3 regions of the Aurantivibrio infirmus genome follow, and region 1 is predicted to be linked to each of the others. Evidence: predicted binding sites of a transcription regulator. Region 1 holds the regulator's gene; each other region holds the start of a gene.
What was found. Region 1 encodes FliA, which starts transcription of late flagellar genes. Its sites were predicted from a motif close to TAAAGTTATNNNNNNNNCGGCCGATANCC; they were not measured.
Positions count from the first base shown of each region.

Region 2: fliD (flagellar filament capping protein FliD) is a predicted target of FliA. The motif match lies at 3,167-3,195, and genes of this name have one in related genera.
Region 3: ACYUCY_RS10700 (flagellar protein MotY) is a predicted target of FliA. The motif match lies at 1,912-1,940, and genes of this name have one in related genera.

Region 1 covers NZ_BAAFSK010000003.1:551,876-557,729, forward strand. The annotation lists gene ACYUCY_RS09210 (chemotaxis protein CheA) at 1-1,121, opposite strand, end outside; gene ACYUCY_RS09215 (protein phosphatase CheZ) at 1,131-2,012, opposite strand; gene cheY (chemotaxis response regulator CheY) at 2,033-2,422, opposite strand; gene ACYUCY_RS09225 (RNA polymerase sigma factor FliA) at 2,553-3,296, opposite strand; gene ACYUCY_RS09230 (MinD/ParA family ATP-binding protein) at 3,302-4,135, opposite strand; gene ACYUCY_RS09235 (flagellar biosynthesis protein FlhF) at 4,363-5,854, opposite strand, start outside.
Region 2 covers NZ_BAAFSK010000004.1:128,557-134,410, forward strand. The annotation lists gene ACYUCY_RS10025 (acylneuraminate cytidylyltransferase family protein) at 1-711, opposite strand, end outside; gene fliD (flagellar filament capping protein FliD) at 887-2,899, opposite strand; gene ACYUCY_RS10035 (flagellar protein FlaG) at 3,310-3,705, opposite strand; gene ACYUCY_RS10040 (flagellin N-terminal helical domain-containing protein) at 3,773-5,854, opposite strand, start outside.
Region 3 covers NZ_BAAFSK010000004.1:283,485-289,338, forward strand. The annotation lists gene ACYUCY_RS10695 (argininosuccinate synthase) at 1-649, opposite strand, end outside; gene ACYUCY_RS10700 (flagellar protein MotY) at 891-1,844, opposite strand; gene pyrC (dihydroorotase) at 2,051-3,082, shown strand; gene rnt (ribonuclease T) at 3,157-3,804, shown strand; gene ACYUCY_RS10715 (hypothetical protein) at 3,839-4,552, opposite strand; gene ACYUCY_RS10720 (DUF2878 domain-containing protein) at 4,597-5,148, opposite strand; gene ACYUCY_RS10725 (class I SAM-dependent methyltransferase) at 5,141-5,854, opposite strand, start outside.

The DNA.
Region 1 (5,854 bases):
GTCGCCACATCTTTGCTTTTGTCTTTAACCGACGCGCTGGCGGGGCTCGAACTAAGTTTTGGCTTCTGAATTTCTTCAGTGACTTTTGGCGGAGATTTTAATTCCGACACATCCTTAGCGGGGAGGCCAATATTCCTCGGAGCTGATGTCTGGCGCTCTGGTTTTTTTGGACTCATTTTTGAGGGTTCAATTATCGAGGATTCAGCATTACCTGGGCTTTCAATTGCCGCTTTGTTCTCTACAGGCTTTTCACCAACGCCATGCAGCTGATCTAATAAATCTTCGAATTCGTCTTCGGTAATTGTGTCTGAATCACTTTGAGAATACGTTTTGGAGGGCTCATTTATTTTTCCCGGTGCCTTTCCCGAACCATGAAGTTCATCAAGAAGGTCTTCAAACTCGCTATCTGAAATATCTAAGCTTACAGGTTCTGTTTTAGCTTTTTGACTACTACTTTTTTTACTGCCATCTTGCTCATTACCAGCAGATTCTTGATCACTGACGGGCGCTTCTTGCACATTCTCAACGCTGGACTCTTTGGCAATCGTTGGCGCTTTTCCCTTCCCATGGAGCGCGTCTAACAATGCTTCAAATTCATCTTCCGCTATATCATCGGGTTCATCGTCGCTGGTACTTACTTTATCTTTTGCAGCTTCTCCAACACTTTGGGTTTCGCCTTCAGGGCTTTTACTAGAAGTTTCTGTAACGCTTTCAACAGGCTCAGGCGCATCGGTGCCATCAACTAATTTGCTTAGGGCGGTAAATAATAGTGGGTCTGCCGGTTCTGGCGTTTGCGAATTGGAAATTTGGTCAAACTGGAGATTGACAGAGTCCAACACTTTCAGGACGACATCCATCAAGTTTGTAGTGACTTTACGCTTGCCCGTTCGGAGAACATCAAACAAGTTTTCGGTAACATGACAAATTTCAACCATGGTATCGAATTGTAAAAACCCGGCTCCGCCTTTAACAGTATGAAATCCGCGAAAAATAGCGTTGAGTAACTCAACGTCATCTGGTCGTTGCTCTAAGTCAACTAATTGTTCCGACAATAACTCAAGAATTTCGCCAACTTCTAGCAAAAAATCCTGGAGTATCTCTTCGTCGTCAGAAAAGCTCATGATTATCCTTTAAAAACCTAAGCTCGACAAAAGCTCGTCTACTTCATCCTGCCCCGAGACCACATCAGAATGTTTTCCGGGATGAATTTGCGGACCAAAACCTTCATTTAAATTACCGCGAATTTTCGATTTACTACCTTCAATATTTAATGAGTCCTCACCTTTTTTGGCATTTACCTCATTAGAACATTGTCCAGAATCTACCAAAAGTTGCCCTTTATTTTCCTCATTCGGATGAAGACCAGCGACTAACTCCACATGACTCGCCATAGTCACCAAATTCACTAGGTTATCCTCAAGCTCTTTTACCAAAGCAATCACACGCTTCAGCACCTGTCCTGATAAGTCTTGAAAGCCCTGTTCCATAACGATATTTTGCATATTGGTATTTAATTGCTTTGAGCCCGCACAGAGATCTTGTAAAAAACCATCGACTCTGCCAAACAATTCGACGAAATCTTTTTTGTTCATCTCGCGCCTGCGAATTCGCGACCATTCGGACAGCAAAACTTCGGCCTCTTCACCCAGCGTGGCCGCAATTGGTGCAGACTCTTCAACCATATCCATGGTTCGATTCGCTGCCTTTTCCGTCATATCCATCACGTAACTAAGTCGATCAGATGCATCCTTAATTTCTGAAGGTTTATTTTGTGGGAATTCAATTTTTAAATTCCCATCGACATTGAAATCAACAATCGCGCTATGCAATCCTCGCGTTAATTGCCCAACGGCGATATAAACATGTTCATCTCGCCCCTGAATCAGCTTGTTGATGGTCATTGCCGCTTCGTGATGTAAATCATTTTGCAGCAATTCGATAATATGTTCTGAGCAATCTTTCAGCGCGTTTGCTAAACCCAAGTCACCCATATTTTTTACACGTATACCCATTTTTATAATCCGAAACAGCTTTAGGTCGCTTCAATTCTTTCGAAAATTTTGTCAATTTTTTCCTTTAGGGTTTGTGCGGTGAAAGGTTTAACAACATAGCCGTTAACACCCGCTTGCGCTGCTTCAACTATTTGATCTCGCTTCGCTTCCGCCGTTACCATCAAGGTTGGTAACGATGCCAGCGAACTATCTGAACGGATTTTTTTCAGTAAATCGATGCCCGACATGCCAGGCATATTCCAATCGGTGACTAGAAAATCATAATCTCCGTCTTTCAGAAGCGGCAAGGCGGAAGTACCATCATCTGCCTCATGGGTATTATTAAAACCCAAGTCACGTAGCAAATTTTTAATTATCCTCCGCATTGTCGAAAAATCATCGACAATTAGGATTTTCATGTTCTTGTCCAAAACTTCCTCCATCTTGCCTGACATGGGTGAATGTGTAACATGTTCAAGCAGATCAAACCTATTATCAAAAATTACTACCGTGTTTTTTTACCATTCGCTATTTACCGAAGCCAAGTAAATTTCGCATACCTTAAATCGTTACTTGCCAATCAATCAGTCGGGCACGCAAACGACTTGCCGCTTGACTATGGATTTGGCTAACGCGAGATTCACTAACGCCTATCACCTCGCCTATCTCTTTTAAATTGAGTTCCTCATCATAATAAAGCGCCAGAACGAGTCTCTCTCGCTCGGGTAATTGAGAGATTGCTTGCGCCAGTGACTCTTTCAAGGATTGTTTCTGCACACCTTCAAAGGGACTAATTAAAGGCTCACTTAAATGGTTATAGTCCACTTCTCCATTTTCTTCATTGTATGTTTCTTCAAAACTATACAATTTGCTGGAGGCGCTATCTTGCAACATCGCGTAGTAGTCTTCTAAAGACAGCTCTAATTCTTCCGCAATTTGCTGATCACTGGCATCGCGGCCAGTACGAGCCTCAATGCGACTGATAGCCTCAGACATTTTTCGACCATTTCGATGTACCGATCGAGGCACCCAATCCCCGCGACGCATTTCATCAACAATCGCCCCGCGTATGCGTATTCCAGCATAGGTTTCAAAACTCGCGCCTTTACTCGCATCATATTTTTTTGCTGCTTCCAGTAGACCAATCATCCCCGCCTGAATCAGATCATCAACTTGAACACACGGCGGCATCCTCATCATCATATGGTGGGAAATACGTTTCACTAGGGATGCATATTCTTCTACATTGATCTCGCTTTGTTGAACAGCGGATTTATTGTAGATGTCTACGCTGTCGGCACCCATCATCATCAAAAGCTCGCACTCGCAGCAGGTTGCTGTAATAAATTTTCAACAAAGAACTCTAGATGACCACTCGGAGATTGTGGGACTGGCCATTCAATAACTTTTTGTGCGATCGATCGAATCGATTGCGAAGCTCGGCAACGGGGAGAAAACTCCAATAAAGGTTTTTGTTTTTGAACCGCTAGGCGAACATTCTCATCAAAGGGAATATGTCCTACATAATCCAAGCTGACATCAAGATAGGATTCACACACTTGATTTAACTTGCGAAACAACTGACTACCTTCTTGCGCGCTGCGAGTCATATTCGCTACCACGCGAATTCTAAACATACCTTGCTCTTTATTGAGTAATTTAATTAAGGCATAAGCGTCTGTTATCGAAGAAGGCTCATCACATACGACAACGATTACTTCGTGACTTGCTCTGACAAAATTAATAACGGAATCGGAAATTCCAGCGGCGGTATCAACGATCATAATATCCAGTTGATCGCTTAGCTCAGTAAAGCCGTTGATTAAAGCGGCCTGCTCATGCGCGTTCAATCCCGCCATTCGTGCTACGCCGGATGACGCTGGTACGATACGAATACCACCAGGGCCGTTAACCATAACTTCACGCATTGTGGCTTCGCCAGAGATAACGTCAGCCAAAGTTTTTTTAGGCTTTAAGCCCAAAAGAATATCGACATTGGCTAAACCAAGGTCAGCATCAAATAGCAACACTCGGCGTTGTTGCTCGGCTAATGCCATGCTCAAATTAACGGACAAATTTGTTTTGCCGACGCCGCCTTTGCCACCCGTTACTGCGATGACCTGTATTGGTCGAGAGTGGTTCACTGATAACTCCTCTGCTTATTCAAATTCTAAATTTCAGTTCTAATGAAAAGACCTGAAGCGTAATACTGTTATTTTTAGCGCAATCGCCTTGTGAATGACCAAAATCAAAGGACCCTACTGTTCAACCAAAAGAAAAATAACCACCCTTTTTTTGAGTATAGACTGAATCCCTATTTCATCTTTATACCTACACCAATAAACCCAGCTATTTGGTTATTTACAGAGCCTTAGTTATAAGCAAATCGTTGGGGTCCAGTATTATCTCGCTTTGCCGGTTTGTTCGACGTAGGACCGTGCTTGTTTTCGCCGGAATCTTGGTTTGCTTTTTTAAACAACGACACAGCGAAGGTAATTAAGTTATGCGAACGCGCGACGCCAATATGACGAGTAAAATCGCGACCATCGGTATAGTAGGAAACTGGAATTTTTTCGTGCATCACAACACCTAGGGTTTCCCCCAGAGAAATTGTTTCGTCGAGCTTAGTGAGAATGCAGCCAGATAAACCTACATTTTTATAGGCGTGTACAGAAGCTTTCAACACTTGAGTTTGCGCATTGCTCGCCATCACTAAATAATTTTTAAGGTGGGAAAATCCACGGAGTTTTGCGAGCTGCTGCTTCAACTCAGCATCCCCTTGCCGCAAGCCCGCGGTATCGATGAGAACCAACTTGTAATCACAACAATCGAGCATCACTTGGGAGAGCGTATTCGTTTCGTTAACGTGGTGAACTTCAATGCCAAGAATTTTTCCGACCCGTCGCAACTGCTCAACCCCAGCCATGCTTTGATTGTCCGTGCTAATCAACGCTACACCTTCAGCACCGTGTTTAAGGACATAACGAGCTGCGAGTTTGGCAACGGTTGTGGTTTTCCCTGCTCCCGCCGATCCAACAAAAGAAAAAAATCCGCCGCCATCAACCACATCGTTCGACGTCGTCGGCAAACGATGCGCGAGGGTCGCTAGCGCCTGCGCCCATCCATCGGCCAAACTGGACCTTAATTTCAAACGCGAGGTACATTTCACAATATCATCTTGAGGGATGCCCATATTTTCTAGGCGTTTTGCAATTGTCGTATGAACGGTATTGCTTACAGACAATGTGTTGAGATTATTTGTAGCATTAATTTGGGCTCCGTTCCCAGCGTTTGATTGACCGAGCTGAGATAACTGCAATTGCAGTAACTCGCGCATATCGAGTATTTCTTCGCGCAGCGCATTTAATTGGCGGTCTTCCTTCGCTTGTCGTTTCGACTTAGCGGCGGTAATGTCTTTTTTACGTGTCGCAGAATCAGTAGATTCAGGTCGACTGATTTGCGAATCATTGGTTTTAACTTGAACAAATTGCGAAGGATCAAAATTAAGTGAAACATTCACATTCCCGGGTTCGTAATTAAAACTTGCCAAACGAAACTCTTGTTGCTGAGAAATGTTTTTAAGGCGTTCCGCCTCAAGGGATTTATCAAGCTCGGATTCGTTAAACCTTTTTTCAACAACGGCACTTTCGAGAGATTTTTTACTTCTATCAGCAGGCTTAGCTAAATCGATATTCAGTGAATTTTCCCGCGCCCATGCCGCATCACTTGGTAATGGTTTCGATTGCTCTTCGCCACTTTCTGACCGTTTAAATTTCGACAACAACTGTTGATTCAGTGATGACATTGCAGAACCGATCTCTCGTTTATTTTTTTTGACCACGCTATTGGCATCGCCGCCTTGG
Region 2 (5,854 bases), on a different contig from region 1:
ATTGTGTGACGATGGTACTGCACCGATGCTTTCTTGCTTGTCCATTAAATAACGAGAACATTGTGCAAGATCTTTTTCATTGTCTATATCCAGGCTGCACTCTTCTAACATGACATAAGGCACTGAGCGCTGCCTTGGTATTTTATTTTCCAGCAGAAAGTGCTCAACACTAAATATATAAATTGCGCCGTTAGGCATATACACAGTGGGCAAATCTTGGCGACGGGTATACGCCGTATCTAAGTCGCAAATTGGCACCAGAAAATTATCTTGCTGTATCGATGCTTTAAGAAACTTACTGGGAATGGTGTAAACACTAATAACGCTACTGCAACTGCTCTCCAAAAACCATTGAAGGGCCTCTGCAATATGCCGCCCCTCTCGCAAGGGTGAGGTGGGCTGTAACAAAATGACAGTCGTATCGGGTGACATATTACCTTGCTCGACAAACTCCGCTATTACAGGGTCCATTGCGGAATCATCTTGGGATAAAGTTGGATCACGTCGATGAGTGCCGGCGCCAAAGGTTTCGGCGATCGTCAAGATTTCATCGCTGTCGGAACTGACAACTATTTCATCAAACACTCCACTAGCGAGAGCGGCATCGATGGTATACGCCAATAGCGGCTTACCATTCAGTAATCGGATGTTTTTATCGGATAAACCCTTAGATCCGCTACGCGCAGGTATTAGGGCGATAACTTGACTCATTTATTAGACCCACAAGCTCGGGATAGACAAATTTTTGACGCTTATCTATGGCGATAATTCTTAGGATCAGTACTACGCAACATCTACGCCAAATAGGAAGGTCAATTTATTTTTTTGAGCTGTAAAAAGTACGCGAAGATTGAATTGAATATCTGGAAAACCGGCAAGTAGCCAGTTATTTTCCAGACGTAAAGGGAAGCGTATCAGCTAAGTTTTCAAAGAAGCTGCCAGATGTTTGCAGACTTTTAATAATCCGCTCCGAAGCAATAAATTGAGCTTGTAAGCGTGCGCGGAAAGCTTCTATTCGGCGATCCAATTTGTCGTTGTCTTCGCCCACTGTACTTAGATCCGATTTAATTGATGCTTCGCGCTGGCTGATTAAACCACTGCTTTTTAAAAAGTCGTTAATCACCAAACTTAACTCTCCCGCGAAACCCCGAGAGAAGGTTATGTTGCCTGTCGTTGCGCCAGTTGCAATACGTAAACTCAGACCTTCAGCATCGCTGCCTAGTTTTGGTAAAAGGACATCGCCAAGCGTAAACCCGGTGAGACCTGCCACGGTTCCTGCGACATTAGAACCCGCCGTTCCGGTTAATATACTCAAGCCTAATTCCCCAGCATCGGCACCAACAGATGTGATTGATACATTGGAACTCGAACCTAAACTATTTGACGTAAATTCAAAATGATCCGTTACATAAGCAACGCTTAGCGACGCGTTCGCCGCCAGTAAATTCGCGTCGTTATTAATCAGGGATTGCAGCGCGTCTTCCAACTCGGCACTGGTGTTATAAATCGTTGAGGCCGGCAAACTCAACGTTGCTGAAGCGACGCCATCGACCGTAATATCAAATGAATAATCTTGCGTGCCCGTATCTATCGGAAAACCAATTGTCGCACCCGCTATCAAAGAACCATCGGTAGCGGTGTTCGTGATATTGACTGCATATGTTCCTGGCACGCTACGAGCGCTAAAACCAGTCACATCTATAAGTGAGGAATCAGAAGATGTTCGCGGTGTAAAAATTGCTTTGACTAATTCAAAATTGTCATTAAAGCCAAAGGAGAAATCTTTTTCATTAATCGACAAAGAGCCATCTCTTTCCGTTCGAATTCCGACGTTAGTTAACGATGTAAAACCGTCACTTATACCAGGGACAGCGGCGCCAATCACATTACGTAAACGTGTCAGAAGGTTTCTTGCTAGAGGATCTGTTTTTAAGCTCCCGAAATCTTCAATTTCACTATCGAAGCCCGTCAATTTGGTTACCGTTTCTAAAAAAGTATTGTAGACATCAACAAAGTCTCTAACACTTTGCTCAGCAATACTCTTGTCTTCCGCAATTGATAAAGTAACCACTTCAGTAGCGGAACTATTGGCAATTGAGAACTTTAAACCCTGAATAACATCATCGACTTGATTCGATTCTCTGGATACAGAAAGCCCATTTATTTTCAACAGCGCATCTTGCCCAGGCTGTTCTTCCGTTAACTGTGTTCCAGCGGTGTTAAATGCGAAACGTGATAAATCGCTGCCGTCGTTATTCGAAGGCGAACCACCCGCCTCAGCAACGACGATTTCGACTTCATTATTTGCCCCGGAAGGAGCAGTAATCAGCAAGCGAAAATTTGTGCCATCATTAACAATGGATGCTTGCACGCCCAATCCGGATTTATTTATTTCGTCTCGTAAACCAGTTAATGAATTATTCGAACTGTCGATTGTAATCGTGCCGCCAGTTTTACTGGTGTCTTCCGTGAATGTGGTAATCCCTGCATCAAAGGAACCAAAGCGAATAGTCAGGGTTCCCTCTCCAACCGTATCACTTGCACTCGCAAAAGCCGCAGAACTTAAAGATTGCGCGCGGGCAATTTGGCTAACCTCAAGCTGGTAACTTCCCGCCAAGGCATCCGCTTCGAGAGATTCAGGAACAATTAAATTGGTATCTGGAAAGGCAAGTGATTTAGCATCAAAAGTATCTGGCTCACCCAACACTTTTAAGCTTTGTTCCAATGTAGAAAAAGCCGAACGTAAAATACCGAAGTCAGATAATTGGGTGTTGAGTAACTCTTCTTTTTTATCGAGCTTTTCTTGTTGCGGCGCGCGTTCAATATCAGTGAGTTGATCCACCAAGGCAAGCGTATCGATTCCGGTTCCGGCACCAAGAGAAGTGATAAGGTTTTGCATGGAAGGAATACTCCGCGGCTTTTTTCTAATCTAGCTCATTCAGCTTTGTTTTAATTTACACTTCGGTTAAATTGCCACATCCTTGTGGCGACTAGTTCCTATTTGGCTCTCCTGAGCCAACTCTCATCTTTCATCCCTGCACTCATCCTTATGAGTCGTCCTTGAACAAAAGCTTTATTCGTTCCTTAGCAAAGCTTTAACGTCTTCCTTCAGGGGGTGTAGTAAAAACTTTCCTTAAGTAACGCACTATGTATCCATCCTAATAATGAATATCGGCCAACCTTGCTTTTAGTTAAGACACTAATTCGCATTTAGCGTATTTCTCAACACAAAAAAAGGGTGCTTGTGACACCCTTTTTTTACTTAGATCCCTCTAAACACGTACTACTGATACCGTAGTCTCGTATTGTTTACGCTTTCGTGTTGATAAGATGCAATGAAGCGTCACCACCTTGCTGCTTTAAGTTCACATTCAAATTCCGCGCCAATTCTAAAAACACTTCGTCTGGAATTTGTCGAATAACTTTTTTACTGCTGCTATCCAACACCGTTACTACAGTGCGTCCGGCTTCTTCATCGAGATTAAACTGCAATTCTCGTTGAATAGACTGCGCATACTGATTCACTTTATCCAATGCTTCAGCCAGATTTTCTTGGCTAACTTGCACTACGTCGGGTTTTTCTACAGCTTCCTTCACGTCAACTTCGGAAGTTGGCGGCAATTTTTTGCCGCTATCAACCGGAGTGCCGCGCTCAGACTTCTGAGAAACCGGCAAAGATTGGTTGTGATTAGTTACTTCGTTCATATCTACCTCTTTACCTTTACTCCACCGAACCGATTAAATTCGGCTCGGTGAATTAGGGTTCAACGAGTTACTGTAGTAAAGAGAGAACTTGCTGTGGTCTTGCATTAGCCTGCGCGAGGATCGCGGTGGAGGCCTGTTGCAGCACCTGAGCTCTACTTAGTTCCGCAGTTTCTCTTGCGAAATCCGCATCAAAAATTCGTGATCGAGCGGAAGCGGTTTTCTCAGAAACGTTCGACAAGTTCGAGATCGTGAAATCGAGCCGGTTGTTCACCGCACCGAGCGCTGATCGCGTGTTGTTGATTGTTTCCAAAGCGTTGTCGACGACCTCAATTGCCTTTTGAGCTTGAGCCGCAGTTTTAATACTCACGCTACTTAGCGCACTACCAAACGCGCCGGCAGCAGTATTGTTAGCTTCGAGTAATCCAACTTCAGCCGCGTTAGCGTTGACACCAAGCTCGACGCTGATTGGGTTACCACTATCGCTGGTTAACTTAATTCCTGCTTCAACCGTTAAAGAAGCACCAACAAGTGATCCAGCTACTGTAACTTCCGCTCCAGCAGGTGCGAATTCGATAAAACTGGCTCCTGTGAAACCCTCAGCAGCAATCGCTCCGAATGCCGAATCAACAGTCGCAGCACCGAGTACGATCGCACCTTGATCAGACTCAAATTGCAGGCTATTACCAAGTACAGAAGCAACCACGCCGTGAGTATTTGTAGAGAGGTTAACTCTATCTGCAAGAGCTTGAATGGTCGTATCTGCACTGAAATCAACAGTCGTACCGTTGATCAGGATTGAACTTGCTGTTCCAGCAAATGCCGTAGCTACAGTTACACCCGATAAATCAATACCGACTGTCGAAAACGCGTTCGCTGTTACGCCAGTTTCATTAGTCGAGGAATTAATCGCGTTAATTTTTCCTGCCAAACTGTCAGTATTGGTTGTGCTAATTGCCTGACCGTTAATGGTGACATCACCGACACCCCAAGCCGTATTTGCTTGTGCGGCTGCAAGACCCGCGCCCTCAATAACGCCTTGTGCCGATGATTCACGGAAGCCAAGATTATGCAAGTCAACTAAAGTACCTGTATTGCCACGCTCAATGGTAATCGGCTCATCGTTGTCAGAGGTTAAAATTAACTGTCCGTTCTGAGACAAACCATCACCAACTAATGAATTCGTGCCGAGACTGGTTTGCAAATTCAAACCGCCGACAGTAGATACGGCAATCGTCGCACCTGAATTATTCGCCAACACTAGTTCGCCATCATCATTCAAGGACGCGTTGATCGCACCTCCTGTTACACCATTAACAACGTCGACTAACTCAGAAAGCGTTGTGGTGTTTTCACGAACTTGATACGTTTGAACAGCACCGTTTAATTCGGTCACCGTGATATTAAAGCCCTGACCCGCATCGTTATCAATAATTCCGCTACCGACTTGCGATGCTTCTAATTGAGTTACCGCAGACGCTGTAACACCACTAACGTTGTCTGTGATTGATTGAACCAAATCAGACAAAGTATTTGCTGCCGCTGTTCCGGTTTCAAATGTCCCGATTGATTGTCCGTTTATAAGAACGTCGCCGTCCCTAATGTCAGTTCCGGCCGTTGCGGAAAAAACCGATGCTGCTAGATTAATCTCCGAACCCAGTAGATCAACGGCTTGAGAACCCAAACCTAATTTATCCGCATCAATTGCATCGATTGAAAGACCGATGGTTTGATTGGCTTGTGAACCTACCTGCAGCTCAACATTCTTCAAGCTACCGTCTAACAATTTTTGTCCGTTAAAAGTGGTTACGTCTGCGATACGATCTAATTCGGCAACAAGCTGCTGTACTTCCGCATCAAGTGTCGCTCGGTCAGTGTTTGTATAGATTCCGTTAGCAGACTGAATTGAAAGTTCGCGAACACGTTGCAAAATGTTCGTGGTTTCTTCCAAGGCACCTTCCGCCGTTTGAATCAATGAAATACCATCGTTCGCGTTTCGAACCGCTTGGTCCAAACCACGTACTTGCGATGTTAATCGGTTGGTAATTGCCAAACCGGCCGCATCATCTTTTGCTGAGTTAATTCTTCGACCCGACGCTAGTCGTTCACTGGCTTGACTCAGCTCCGCACCTGACTTAACCAACTGACGCTG
Region 3 (5,854 bases), on a different contig from region 1:
GTGCTGTTTCTGGGCTAACAGACCAGCGCCACATATCTTCCTCTGGCTCGTTCCATGGCTCTTCCAACAAATCACCTTCATAGGAGATATGTAATAAATTCGCATCCATCGAATAAGGCGATTTTTTCTTGCTGCTAGAAAAATCGACCGGAATATTCCTATCTTTGCAATAGGCCATCAGGGTTTCTCTAGAGGTCAAATCCCATTCACGCCAAGGCGCGATAACTGAAATACCCGGCTTCAAAGCATAAGCGCCAAGCTCGAAACGCACTTGATCATTACCTTTACCGGTTGCGCCGTGCGATATCGCATCAGCGCCGGTCTCGTTGGCAATTTCAACCAGTCGTTTAACAATTAAGGGGCGAGCGATTGACGTACCTAACAAATATTCGCCTTCATAAATCGCGTTGGCGCGGAACATAGGGAAGACGAAGTCACGAACAAATTCTTCTTGCAGATCGTCAATGTAAATTTCTTTAATACCCAAGGCTTGAGCCTTCGCGCGTGCTGGCTCGACCTCTTCACCTTGACCGATATCGGCGGTAAACGTTACCACCTCGCAGCCATAAGTTTCTTTCAACCAGGTAACAATGACCGAGGTATCCAGGCCACCAGAGTAAGCTAAAACCACTTTTTTAACGGACGACATACACACTCCCAAAAACACGAAAACGCGCTATCAAGCGCGTCTATTAATAAACATTCAGGCCAACGAATCGATTCGATGGCCGACTAATCAATTCAACAATGGGGTCAGGTGATAATTATCGAAACCAGAACAATCTGTTCTGAGGGTATCTGACGAATTCGACAATTTGGGCTGAATACAGAAGCGAGATTGTAGCGTTAAATCACTGAGAATATCAAAACAGTAAACGCAGATTTCAACATTAATTCGTTATCGAAGCCAAGCTATTGTCGGAACCTGAGTCTTCGAGCTCTTCTTGATCAGGCTCGACCTCTGGGCGAATAGGTTCCTCACCTTTGACTAGACGAATCGTAACACGTCGGTTCTGCGCTCTTCCCTTACGAGTTTGATTACTTGCAACTGGATAACGCTCACCATGCCATCGGGTGACAATCGCTTCGCTTGGAATTCCCCGAGCTATCAAGAAATCCACCACCATCTCGGCGCGTTCGCGAGACAACTCAAAATTTTCTTGTCGTGCACCGACGCTGTCGGTATGGCCATCGACATAGAACGCCGTTACGCTGGGGTCAGCTTTGACATAAATGCCGATATTATCAAGCTTTCTGACTTCGCTAGGTAGCAGGGCTTCTTTACTTGAGCCGAAATATATTGAGCTTCGCTCAATTTGCTCGAAGTTTGCAGGCAGCAGACCAGCCTGGCAACTGAGAAATTTTTGATACGCTGGGCGAAAATTAACGGATGTCATCGATACATTAATTGACTTTTCTGCCCCGTACCAAGGTCGTCGTGTAAAGGTTACTTCCATGCCTTGGTGTAGTTCCGATAAAACACGCTGTGACATCTGCGGCCCTAAATTGATGGGTTGAATGCCTTGTTTCACCGAAACGTAGCCCAGGTTTTTATCTCGCCCGTGCTTCTTCCAATTTGGCTTAGTTGATGTCAATGCCGCCTGCCCGGTTTTTAATCTTGGCTCATCAGAAGTGAGAATGAACTGTTGGCTTTCACCCGCCCGCTGAATAAATACGGCATCACCAAAATAGGGAATCCCTTGTACTAAGTGACACTCGAATACCGAGGTATCAACCAACCATTCAGACTCCAAAATGTTGGCTTCAAACTTGGTTGCACTCAAGCCCTTGCACGCCAACAACATGGCCAATACAAGGCCGCTTTTCAATAATGTCGATTTCATCGTTGCTACCTTTACCACTCTATACCGTCAGCCAGGAAGTATCGTCTAGCTAACAAGGCTGTTCTAAGGGTATCGGCCTCTTCGCTCAGTGCTTTAACAGCCATTTTGTGTAAGAATACGCCTCTTTTATAACTCGTCCTTAGCCGCTTCGGTCGACTAAAAGATTGTTAAAGCGTCCGGCTACCCAATTAAGTAAGTTTTACTGCATGACTGATCGTCTCACCATTACACGTCCTGATGACTGGCATATTCACCTTCGCGATGGCGATGCATTAACCGCAACCGTAGCGGACGCGAGCCGCTACTTCGGCCGCGCCATTGTCATGCCTAACCTCGTCCCCCCGGTGACTAACGCCAACTTAGCCAATGCCTATCAAGAAAGAATATGCCGAGCGATTCCCGCAGGACGCACATTCAAACCCTTAATGGTGTTGTATTTAACGGATCTTACATCCGCCCAGGATATCCGAGATGCGAAAGCGCAAGGTGTGGTTGCCTGTAAACTCTATCCGGCAGGCGCAACGACTAATTCGGATGCCGGCGTTACCAAACTAGAAGCGATATATCCTGCATTAAATGCAATGCAGGAGTGCGCAATGCCTCTCTTAATTCATGGAGAAGTGACCGACAGCCACATTGATATTTTTGAAAGAGAAAAAATATTTATCGACAATATTTTGTCGAAGCTAGTCGATTCATTTCCAAACTTGAAAATCGTGCTGGAACATATCTCAACTGCCGAAGCGGTAGAGTTTGTGTCTGAGGCCAACAGTAATGTCGGCGCCACCATTACTGCTCACCATCTACTTTATAACCGCAATCATTTATTGGCCGGTGGTATTCGTCCGCATTATTACTGCCTGCCGATTTTAAAAAGCAATCATCATCAACAAGCTTTATTAAAAGCAGCAACAAGTGGTAACGCTAAGTTTTTTCTAGGTACCGATTCCGCTCCCCATGCGACCAACAAAAAAGAAATTGCTTGCGGCTGCGCTGGCTGCTACACCGCTCACGCGGCATTAGAATTCTATGCCCAAGTTTTTGAAGACGCGGGTGCACTCCACAAGCTAGAAAATTTTTCCAGCCATTTTGGCCCTGATTTTTATGGATTACCGCGCAATACAGATACCGTGACCCTGGTTAAAAAATCATGGGTGGTACCGGAACAACTCGCTTTCGCTACGCAAAACCTAACGCCACTTGCGGCGGGGCAAACCTTAAGTTGGTCGGTTGAATAACAAATAAAGTGCTAAACGCGCATATTCCAAAGCAATAACAAAATAAAACCGAAAAGTTAAAAAGAAAGCAATTTATGAGCGATAGCAATTTAGTCAACAAACAAGAAGATAAAACTCTATTCGCGCAACGCTTTCGCGGGTTTCTACCCATAGTCGTAGACGTTGAAACGGGAGGCTTCAATTCGGACACTGACGCCTTATTAGAAATCGCCGCAGTAACGCTACACATGGATGAAAAAGGGTTTCTATCACCCTTGGAAACCTATGATTTTCACGTTGAACCCTATGAAGGCGCCAACATCGAACAGGCTGCATTAGATTTTACCGGCATCAATTTAGAGTCTGCTGATCGACCCGCTGTACCAGAAACTATTGCGATGGCTGAGCTTTTCAAACCGATACGCCATGCGGTAAAAATGAACGGTTGCAATCGCGCAATAATCGTCGGACATAATGCACATTTTGATCTCGGGTTCGTCAATGCTGCCGTTGAGCGCTGCCAAATAAAACGCAACCCCTTCCACCCTTTTTCGTGTTTCGACACGGCAACCCTGGCGGGTTTGGCCTATGGTCAAACTGTACTCGCAAAAGCTTGCCAAACTTCGGGAATAGAATTCGATAACAACGACGCCCACTCCGCCGCGTACGACGCTGAAAAAACTGCTGAATTATTTTGTGGGATTGTCAATCGCTGGCAACAGCTGGGGGGCTGGATAATCTAGTAGATATTTTTAAATGGAGATTTATAACACTAAACTAATTACTTAAATATTCGTATCTAATATCAACTTTCATGTAGTCGCAATTCGAATTCGCAATGTTTCCCAAGCCTTTAAAAGACATCAAGTTTCTGCTTTTACTGTCGTAACTCACGATAATAGGATCTAACAACACCTTCATCCACCACCTTTTCGGCTGAACCGAAAAACACTGCAGGTCTGCGCCATCCAACTCTGCGCAATTAGTTTTCTCGGCTTGAAACAAAAAAGTATTCAGTTGTGAAGGCGCTAAGTAGTCAAAGCGAATCGTTTCTCCAGCAATAAGTTCCTGCCAACTTTTTTGAAGCAACGCGTCGAATCCAGCATCGACAACCAAGGCTTCGGAATTCTTTATTATTTTTTGTTTAAACCTAGCATTTGAGTCCGCACGATAGTCAATAGTCAGGTTTTCACTATCACTAGAGAATTCAACGTCAATCAACTCACCACAAATCTCGTTTCGTTGACGCATGCTTGGCTGCCAACTCACACCATCAAAGTCCAAATTTTTCTCAGCAATTATTTTTCCTTCCTGATCTTGATAAGCCACCCGATGCTCCCCTAAATTCGGCGACAAAAAATGTAGCTCTCGATAGAGAAACGCACCAGACTCCAAATCAAAAGCTTCACCGACAATATCCGCCGGCAAATCTTTCTGCCCAACCGCGAACACTGAAAACGGTACGCAAGCCAAAAAAACAAACGAAACCATGAAAAATGAATACTTTTGATTAAACCTATTCAAACCCCAGCCGCTCACAGGCTTTCGACTCCATTTGACTGGGTGAGAGAAATTTTTTTAACGACATACATAGAAGATGGAAAGAAAATTGCCCAAAAAACCATAAGAAACAATAACGAATCCCAAAACGAAGAGGAGAAGCTCACATCACTTAATTTAGTACCGGCAAAATACGACATAGGCCCTCCTATAGCACCTAAAACCGCCGCCAAAAACAAATTATTTTTTAACCAGATAAAACTGTGATTCAAAGTCGTGGCAAAAACCAGCCAAATACAAGCCAACCAAATGGGAATTAGGATGCCTTTGTCTGAAAAATTAAGCACTCCAACAAGAGAAAATAGGCTATCAGCCACAATCCCTAAAAACGCGATCGGAAAAATAAAAAACCACTCTTTCGTATTCCGAACAATTAGTAATTGATGGAGAAATAAAATTGTAGCTGTTATCAAAAGTGACCAGTTTTCTTCCAGTAACAAACAGCTAAACCAAGCAATTTGAAAGAAGAGTATATTTAATAATTTCCTGATAAGATCAGAATTACATTTCAACTTCTTATCAACCAAGCCGCGCTCTGGGTTTAGCAAATACTATTTGCGCGGTACTGATAACTCTTTCAGCAAAACCGCCTTCGCAATAACAAAGGTAGAATTCCCACATCCTGATAAATCGAGAATTAAAACCTTGTCGCTTGACCTCATCCAAATTAGAAAAAAATCTATGGCGCCAATCCTTTAGTGTTCTTGCATAATGTGAAGTGATATCTTCTAAGCCCACTATCTGCATATCCGTAGCATTACTGACCTGCTTCGCAATAACTTCATTGGAAGGCAAACAGCCACCTGGAAAGATATATTTTTGAATAAAATCTACTGCAGACTTCGCTTGTTGAAATCGCTGATCAGCAATGGTGATTGCTTGAATCACCATTAAACCGTCATCTTTCAGTAAGCTAGAACATTGAGAAAAATAAGATTTATAGAATTTATGACCAACAGCTTCAATCATTTCTATTGACACTAACTTATCGTACGTCCCAGTAAGATCGCGATAATCCTCCAGCAACAACTCGATCCTATCTTGCAAACCTTCTTTTTCCACCCATGCTTTTGCGTAATCAAATTGCTGTTGTGAAATTGTTGTTGTGGTCACTTTGCAGCCATAATTTTTAGCAGCATAAATCGCCATCCCTCCCCAACCTGTTCCAATCTCCAACAGATGATCAGTAGGTTTGAGCTGCAGTTTTTGACAAATTTTTTCTAATTTATTATT